Regions from separate parts of the Hydrogenophaga sp. ZJX-1 genome, predicted to be linked through region 1. Evidence: riboswitches for the same ligand, from Rfam matches in the RefSeq annotation. Region 1 holds a riboswitch; the other holds the start of a gene.
What was found. A riboswitch is a leader RNA that binds a small molecule or an ion and turns the genes downstream of it on or off. The one in region 1 is predicted to bind thiamine pyrophosphate.

Region 1 (4,411 bases):
CGCATGACGGTGACGCACCTGGCGGCGGGCGGTGTGGCGCTCACCGACCGCCTGATGCTGGATGCGGGGTCCGAATCACCGCTGCCCGAAGCCTTCCACACGCTGGTGGAGTTCTCGATTCTGGCGAGCGTGGTGGACCCGTTTGACCCGATGGAGAAGGCGTTTCACCAGCTGGGCGAACGCTTCCTGACCGACACCGAACACCTGCACCGCGACTGGCGGCTGGTGCAGACCTACGCACTCAGCCCCGCGCTGCGCGCGATGTCGCATGTGTGGGCGGCGTCGGAGCAGGGTGTGCAGACGGTGGCCGCCAAGGGCGCGCCCGAGGCGGTGGTGGACCTGTGCCACCTTGACGACGCGCAGAAGGCGCACATTGCCAGCGTGGTGGACGAACTGGCCGCCGAGGGCCTGCGCGTGCTCGCCGTGGCCAGCGGCCGCTTCGAAGGCCAGGACTGGCCCGCGAACGAGCACGATTTCGACTTCACGTTCGTCGGCCTGCTGGGCCTGGCGGACCCGGTGCGCCCGCAGGTGCCCGCCGCCATCGCCGAGTGCCGCGCGGCCGGCATCCGCGTGGTGATGATCACCGGCGACTACCCGGCCACGGCGCAGGCGATCGCGCGGCAGGCGGGCCTGGCGGAGTCGGCCGCCGAGGTGCTCTCGGGCGACGAGATGGCGACGCTGAGCGATGCCGCCCTGCGCGAGCGCATGGCAACCGTGAGCGTGTGCGCGCGCATCGCACCCGAGCAGAAGCTGCGCATCGTGCAGGCGCTGAAAGCGCGCGGCGACATCGTCGCCATGACGGGCGACGGTGTGAACGACGCGCCGGCCCTGCGCGCTGCCCACGTGGGCGTGGCCATGGGCCAGCGCGGCACCGACGTGGCGCGCGAGTCGGCCTCGCTGGTGCTGGTGGACGACGACTTCGCGGCCATCGTGCGCGCGGTGCGGCTGGGGCGCCGCATCTTCGACAACCTGCGCAAGGCGATGTCGTACATCCTGGCGGTGCACGTGCCGATTGCCGGCATGGCGCTGCTGCCGGTGCTGTTCGGCTGGCCGGCGCTGCTGTTCCCGATGCACATTGCCCTGCTCGAACTCATCATCGACCCGGCCTGCTCGATCGCTTTCGAGAACGAACCGGCCGAGAGCGACGTGATGCAGCGCCCGCCGCGCGACGCCAGCGCACCGCTGTTTGGCGGCGTCACCTTGTGGCTGGCGCTGCTGCAGGGCCTGGGTGTGCTGGCGGCGGTGATGGGCGCGTTTGCCTGGGCGGCGCCCCGGCTGCCCGAGGCGGAGGCCCGCGCTTTTGCCTTTGCCACGCTGGTGATCGGCAACCTGGCGCTGATCCTTTCCAACCGCTCGGCCACGAGGCCGCTCTGGGCCACGCTGCGCACGCCGAACACCACGCTCTGGGTGGTGGTGGGTCTGGCCCTGGCGCTGCTGCTGGCCGCGCTCTATGTGCCCTGGGCGGTGGGCGTGTTGCGCTTTGCGCCCTTGCCGGCGCACGAACTGGCCATCGCCAGCGGGCTGGGCCTGTTCAGCGTGTTCTGGTTCGAAGGCATCAAGTGGGCCCGAAGAGCCCACGCCGGTTCACGCCGACCATTCGTGGCGCAGTGACGTGACCGTGCCACGCCAGCAGGACTTGCGGCCTTCGGGCAGCAGCCAGTACCGACCGACACGGCGCACGCCAGGGCATCACGGCGACACGCGAACAGAGGGGACCGCCGCCTTACACTCGGACGCTGTTCAACCCCGGAGCACTCCCTTGAGATCTTTATTTGTTTTGGGCGCGGTGGCCCTGGTCTGCGGTTCTGCACTGGCCCTGGAGGCGAAAACCTTGCCCTCCGGCGTGAAGGTGTTGTTGACCGCGCCAGGCACGGGCGCCACCCCCAAAGCCACGGACACCGTGAAAGTGCACTACCGTGGCACGCTGGCCGACGGCAAGGAATTTGACAGCTCCTACAAGCGCGGAACACCCGCCAGTTTCACCCTGAACCGCGTGGTCCCCTGTTGGACCGAAGGCTTTCAGCACATCCCGGTGGGTGCAAAGGCCACCCTGACCTGCCCGCCGGCCAGCGCCTATGGCCAGCAAGGCGCGGGCGGTGTGGTTCCCCCGAACGCCACGCTGACCTTCGAAGTGGAGTTGCTCGGCATCGAACGCTAGCACCCGTTCCGGGCGGGCTGCGGCCCCCAGGAGGTCTGATCCGGCTTCTTCATGCCCCGCTTGCCCGCGTCCCCGCCGGGCGCCCTGGTTGGCGTTCTCTGAGCGGCTTGTTGACTCCTTGCACCAGAGGCGTGTGGGGCGACGTTGGCAAAGAACATGGTCGCGGCACTCCCGCTATACTGCGCACTGCTCCGGGGTGCACGGACTTGAAAAAGTCCGGCGCTGAGATGGTGTGAAACACCGAACCCGTGAACTTGATCTGGCTAGTACCAGCGAAAGAAGAGCGCAGCCCCCAGGGCCTGCATCCCCGACCCGTCCCTCGCGCGACGGGTCCGTCCACGCCACCCGTGGACCCGGGTGCATGTTTTGACGGGCGGTCTCCGGAGCATCCACAGCCCCACACAGGAGACCGCCGCCATGAACGCCCCCGACAAGATTCCCTTCGCAGACCAGTTCGCCCTCAGCCGCGAGCCCTTCCCCGCTTCGCGCAAGATCTACGTGCCCGGCTCGCAGGACAGCATCCGCGTGCCCATGCGCGAGATCGCGCTGAGCAACGGCGAGCGCGTCACGGTGTACGACACCTCCGGCCCCTACAGCGACCCGACCGCCACCATCGATGTGCGCACCGGCCTGGCCGACGTGCGCGGCCCCTGGATCGACGCGCGCGGCGACACCGAGCGTTATGACGGGCGCCAGCGCGCCGCGCTGGACGACGGCGTGAAGAACGAGGCGCAGAACAACGGCACCACCATCGAACGCATCGAGGCCCTGCGCGCCGAAGCGGCCGGCCTGCAGCGCACGCCGCGCCGCGCGAAGAGCGGCGCCAACGTGACGCAGATGCACTACGCGCGCAAGGGCATCGTCACGCCCGAGATGGAATACGTGGCGCTGCGCGAAAACGGCAAGCGCGAGTGGATGCGCGAGTACCTCGGCGATCCGGCGCGTGAAGCGCGCCTGCGCGGCAACCCCATGGGCGCGCGCATTCCCGAGGTGTTCACACCCGAGTTCGTGCGCGACGAGGTGGCGCGCGGCCGTGCCATCATTCCGGCCAACATCAACCACCCCGAGGTCGAGCCCATGGCCATCGGGCGCAACTTCGGCGTCAAGATCAACGCCAACATCGGCAACTCGGCCGTCACCTCCAGCATCGAGGAAGAAGTGGACAAGATGGTATGGGCCACGCGCTGGGGCGCCGACAACGTGATGGACCTCTCCACCGGCCGCAACATCCACACCACGCGCGACTGGATCGTGCGCAACAGCCCGGTGCCCATCGGCACGGTGCCGATCTACCAGGCGCTGGAGAAGGTGGGCGGCGTGGCCGAGGACCTCACCTGGGCGATCTACCGCGACACGCTGATCGAGCAGGCCGAACAGGGCGTGGACTACTTCACCATCCACGCCGGCGTGCGGCTGGCCTACATCCACCTCACGGCGCAGCGCCGCACCGGCATCGTCTCGCGCGGCGGCTCGATCCTCGCCAAGTGGTGCATCACCCACCACAAGGAAAACTTCCTCTACACGCACTTCGACGAGATCTGCGAGATCATGAAGGCCTACGACGTGAGCTTCTCGCTCGGCGACGGCCTGCGCCCCGGCAGCGCCTCGGACGCCAACGACGAAGCGCAGTTCGCCGAACTCAAGACACTGGGCGAGCTGACGCAGGTGGCGTGGAAGCACGACGTGCAGACCATGATCGAAGGCCCCGGCCACGTGCCCATGCACCTGATCCAGGCCAACATGGACGAGCAACTCAAGCACTGCCACGAGGCCCCCTTCTACACGCTGGGCCCGCTGACCATCGACATCGCACCCGGCTACGACCACATCGCCTCCGCCGTGGGCGCGGCCATGATCGGCTGGATGGGCACCTCCATGCTGTGCTACGTGACGCCCAAGGAACACCTGGGCCTGCCCGACCGCGACGACGTGAAGCAAGGGATCATTGCCTACAAGATCGCGGCGCACGCGGCCGACATCGCCAAAGGCCACCCGGGCGCCCGGGCGCGCGACGACGCGATGAGCAAGGCGCGTTTCGAGTTCCGCTGGCGCGACCAGTTCGCGCTCGGCCTGGACCCGCAGACCGCCGAGGACTACCACGACGAAACCCTGCCCAAGGACTCGTCGAAAGAGGCGCACTTCTGCTCGATGTGCGGGCCGAAGTTCTGCTCCATGAAGATCACGCAGGACGTGCGCGACTACGCCGCCGCCAGGGGCGTGAGCGAAGAGCAGGCCCTGAACGAAGGCATGGCG
Region 2 (4,411 bases), on a different contig from region 1:
ATATTCATCCGGCATATTGCAGGGAGCGAACACACATGACACGACCACATCGATGGATCACCAGCCTGGGCCTGTGCCTGCTGGCGGGGCTGGTGCAGATCGGCTGCTCGACGGCGGCAAAAGCCGTTGACCCGGTGCACATCAGCAGCCAGCAGCGCGACTTCGACAAGCAGACCGGCATCCTGCGCAAGCACATGCAGGACCTGCAGGCGCATGGCGATCCGCTGGGGGACTACTACTACGCGCTGGCGAATTCGGACGGCTGGATCCACGACGTCACCGACCCGAAGGCCATCACGGCGCTGTTCGAGAAGGCTGCGGCCAAGGGGTCGATGGACGCGAAGATCCTGCTGGCTTTGCAGGTGGCGACGAGCGAGTCGATCCCGGGTCAACTGGACAAGAGCAAAGGACCCAAGGGCCACCTGGAGGCCTGGGAACGCGGGCTTGCCCAGCTTCTGCCTTTGTTGAAGCAGCAATGCGCGGTGCGCCGGCTGGTGCTCGACGAGGGGCGCCCCAAGGTGGCGTACTACTCCATTGCTTATGACGTGTGGCCCAAGTTTCGAAACGGCTACTACAGGAACAACGCCGACGGATCGAGAACCTTGCTCAAAGACGCGGAGCGTCAGCGGGAGTGGGAAGAGTTGGACAACGGCTGCATGACCCCACGCAACGAATGGCTGGATATTGGCGGCAGGTGATCCATGAACGCCGACGCCAAGACTGAAAAAGGGCTGCCCAACCGACTGGACGCCCGCATCGGCATGCGCTTGGCCTATTGGGCCTATGAGCACAAGGACATCCAGGGAGCAGAAAAGGTCGCCAAGTACCCGGAGCCCTGGCGATATGCTGAATCGGGTGATGACCTGCCGGCCAGCTACAAGCCACTCGTCAAGGACCCCACCACCGGTCAAGTCACCCAGGAAGGCTGGAACACCCAGCACAACGCCGATGGCCAGCTGGAGAACCAGTTCAAGGTCTCCATCAACGACAAGACCCACGAAATCAGCTTCGACTTCAAAGGCTCGGACGCCTGGAGCAACTGGAAGTCCGACCTGGGCAATGCCGGCGCCAGCGAGTTCACCAAGATCCAGGAACAGGCGCAACGGGCTTTCGAAGCGCTCAGGAACGACGAGCGCTACAAGGACTACCGCTTCGCCGCCACCGGCCACAGCCTGGGTGGCGGCATGGCGCAGAGCTTCGCGCTGCGTAACAACATCGACGCGTACGTCTACAACAGCCTGCCCATCGCGCGCGAAACCATCCGTGGCGATTACTTCAAGGACGCGGGGGGTTACGACGCGGCGCTGGCGCGCTACCAGGCCTTGGGCCGGCAGGTGCACGACGTGCGCACGCCCAACGACATCGCCACCTACAACTACGAAGGGGTGTGGCAGGGCCAGTACCTCAGTCGCCGCATGGGGCAGGAGCCCACCGTCTTGCCGGGCCCGTCCGTGCCCAAATTCCTCAAGACCGCGCTGGTGCTCAGCGGCAGCGGCACACTGGTGGCCGGGGCCATCATGGGCCAGGATCACGCCAACCAGGCCCTGTTCAACGCCCAGCAAGGGCTGTCGGTGAATGCCCAGGGTCGCTACCGCATTCCAGAAGGCCATGCCGATTTCGCCCGGGTGCCACCCGAAGCGCGCCAGCTGTTTGCCAAGCTGGGCGGATCGCCGGTGATCAAGGCCAGTTGCGTGGCGACCAGCGACGATGTTTCGCCGTTCGACCGGTTTCACATCCGGCACGAAGACGGCAGCATGGAGCACATCGGTGTCAACACCCGCACAGGCGACGTCGAGATCGACCACTACGACAAGCGCGGCCAACGCACCTTGATCGAAATGAACGGCCGCCGTGCGCAGCCGGCCCGGGTCACCGAATTCGATGCGGAGGGCCAGCCCGTCAAGACCGAGACCGTGGCCATGCGGGAAGGCGCCCCACCCAGCGGGCATGAGCAGACCCGAATGGCCCAAGCCGCTCCCGCGCTGAGCCCGGGGCAGCAGGCGCAGTTCTCACAGGCCTATCGGCAGACCAGCGAAGCGCTGCAGCGCCAGGGCTTGACCCCCACGCAGATCAGCCAGGTCTGCGCGGCGGCGGTGGCGCACTGCGCGCGCGTGGACCAAGGGGAGCCTGAGCGCTTCCTGGTGAGCAAGGACGGGCAGCGCCTGGGGGTCGTGCACGAGGGGCGCATCCTGAGCGAGATGCCCATCGCCCCGGCGCTCGCACGCAGCACCGAAGCGCATCTGGTGCAAGCGGCGCAGCAGCGCGAAACCACGCCGGCGGTGAACGAACAGGCCCAGGCGAGCCAGCACGTGGCGTCAGCGCCGCAGACCCCGGCGCCCGTGCGGATCTGAGGATCGGGTCCCCGCCACGCACCGCCCCGCTCTACAATCCGCAGCTTCACCGGGGGTGCCGGGCGCGCAACGACGCGGGCCGCGGCTGAGAAATACCCCTCTCACCTGATCTGGATCGTGCCAGCGTAGGGAGCGTGACCAGCCGGCCGCCGATGCGTGCGTTGCCGTCCCTGTCAGACGCTTCCCGTGGCGTTCTTTTTGACAAGGCGGCTTCCCATGCAACGGCGGTTTTTTTCTGCGGCACTGGTTTCGGTTTCCCTCGCAGCCCTGGGCGCAACGCCCGCGGTCTGGGCGCAGGCGGTGCCGCTGCGTGTGCTCACCCACAGCTCGTTCGACCTGCCCAAGGAGCTGCTGGCGCAGTTCGAGAAAGACGCGGGCGTGAAGCTGCAGGTTGTCAAGGCCGGTGACGCCGGCGAGATGGTCAACAAGCTGATCCTCACCAAGGCCCGGCCCATCGCCGACGTGGTCTACGGCATCGACAACACCTTGCTGCCCCGCGCCGTGGCTGCGAAGGTGCTCGACACCTACACCGGTCCCGCCGCGCAGCGCGCTTCGGCCGCGGCCATGGCCGAGGGCGCCGACAAGAACGGCGTGGTTTCGGGCGTGGTCCCGGTGGACTACGGCTTCGTGAACCTCAACGTCGACAAGGCCTGGTTCGTCAGCAAGGGACTGGCGCTGCCGACCTCGCTCGAAGACCTCACCAAGCCCGCCTACGCCAAACTGCTGGTGGTGCAGAACCCGGCTACGTCCAGCCCCGGCCAGGCCTTTGTCTTCGCCACCATCGCGGGCCTGGGCGAAGAGGCCGCGTTCCAGTGGTGGGGCCAGATGCGCGCCAACGGCGTGAAGGTGGTCAAGGGCTGGACCGAGGCCTACTACACCGAATTCACGCGCAACGGCGGCACACGGCCCATCGTCGTCAGCTACGCCAGCAGCCCGGCCGCCGAGGTGTTCTACGCCAAGGAAAAAATGAGTGAGTCGCCGACCGCCAACCTGTTCCTCAAGGGCGGTGTGTTCCGCCAGGTCGAGGGTGTGGCGCTGGTCAAGGGTGGCAACCCGGCGGCGCGCGATACCGCCGCCAAGTTCATCGAGTTCCTGCGCTCGGCCCCGGCCCAGCAGGCCCTGCAGACCACGATGTGGATGTTCCCGGCCGAAGTTGGCTCGGCGCGTGTGGACGTGATGAAACAGCACGCCAGCGAGCCGACCGCGTTTGACAACCCCAGTGCCGCAGATGCCTCCGCCAAAGGCAAGGCCTGGCTGCAGCGCTGGACCAGGGTGGTCCTGAAATAAACCCCATGCCGCGCCTGCCAGCCCGCTGGCTGCTGCCCGCGCTGCCGCTGGCCTTTCTGGCGCTGCTGCTGGTGGCGCCGGTCGTGCGGCTGCTGGCCGAGGGCTTGGGCGCGGGGGCATGGTCGGGTGGCGAGCCGCTGCGCTGGCTCGATGTCTGGCAGGACGGCTACCTGCGCTGGCGCGTGTTGTGGTCCCTGGCCCAGGCGGCGATCACCTGCGCACTGGCCCTGGTGCTGGGCCTGCCGGTGGCCTGGGTGCTGGCGCGGCTGGAGTTCCCGGGCCGCGCGCTGGTGTTGCGCCTGCTGATGCTGCCCTTCGTGGTGCCCACGCTGGTGGCCGCGCTCGGCGTGCTGGCGCTCTGGGGTCCGCGCGGTCTGCTGGGCGCGCCGCTGGCCGGGGCCGGCATCGAACTGGTGGACACGCCCTGGCTGCTGCTTTACGGCAACCTGTTTTTCAACCTCTGCGTGGTGGTGCGCGCCGGCGTGGACGCACTGGAGCAGGTGAACGCGCCGCGCGTGGCCGCCGCACGCACGCTGGGCGCCACGCCCTGGCGGGCCTTCTGGCGCGTGGAATGGCCGGCGATCGCGCCCTGGCTGGCCTCGGCGCTGTGCCTGGTGTTCCTCTACTGCTTTGCCGGCTTCGGCCTGGCGCTGATCCTGGGCGGGCAGCGTTACGCGACGGTGGAAGTGGAAATCTACACCCTGGTGGCGCACGAGCTGGCGCTGGGCCAGGCCGGCGTGCTTGCGGTCTGGATGCTGCTGTTGACCGGCGCC

Region 2: another riboswitch for thiamine pyrophosphate. It lies ahead of ACN5W5_RS12935 (thiamine ABC transporter substrate-binding protein); the one in region 1 lies ahead of thiC (phosphomethylpyrimidine synthase ThiC).

What each region holds. Positions count from the first base shown of each region.
Region 1 covers NZ_JBMBRA010000003.1:175,807-180,217, forward strand. Annotated here, with positions in the region: gene ACN5W5_RS09635 (cation-translocating P-type ATPase) at 1-1,611, shown strand, start outside; gene ACN5W5_RS09640 (FKBP-type peptidyl-prolyl cis-trans isomerase) at 1,760-2,158, shown strand; TPP riboswitch at 2,341-2,456, shown strand; gene thiC (phosphomethylpyrimidine synthase ThiC) at 2,576-4,411, shown strand, end outside.
Region 2 covers NZ_JBMBRA010000004.1:204,511-208,921, reverse strand. Annotated here, with positions in the region: gene ACN5W5_RS12945 (hypothetical protein) at 36-698, shown strand; gene ACN5W5_RS12940 (lipase family protein) at 702-2,351, shown strand; TPP riboswitch at 2,393-2,501, shown strand; gene ACN5W5_RS12935 (thiamine ABC transporter substrate-binding protein) at 2,568-3,638, shown strand; gene ACN5W5_RS12930 (ABC transporter permease) at 3,644-4,411, shown strand, end outside.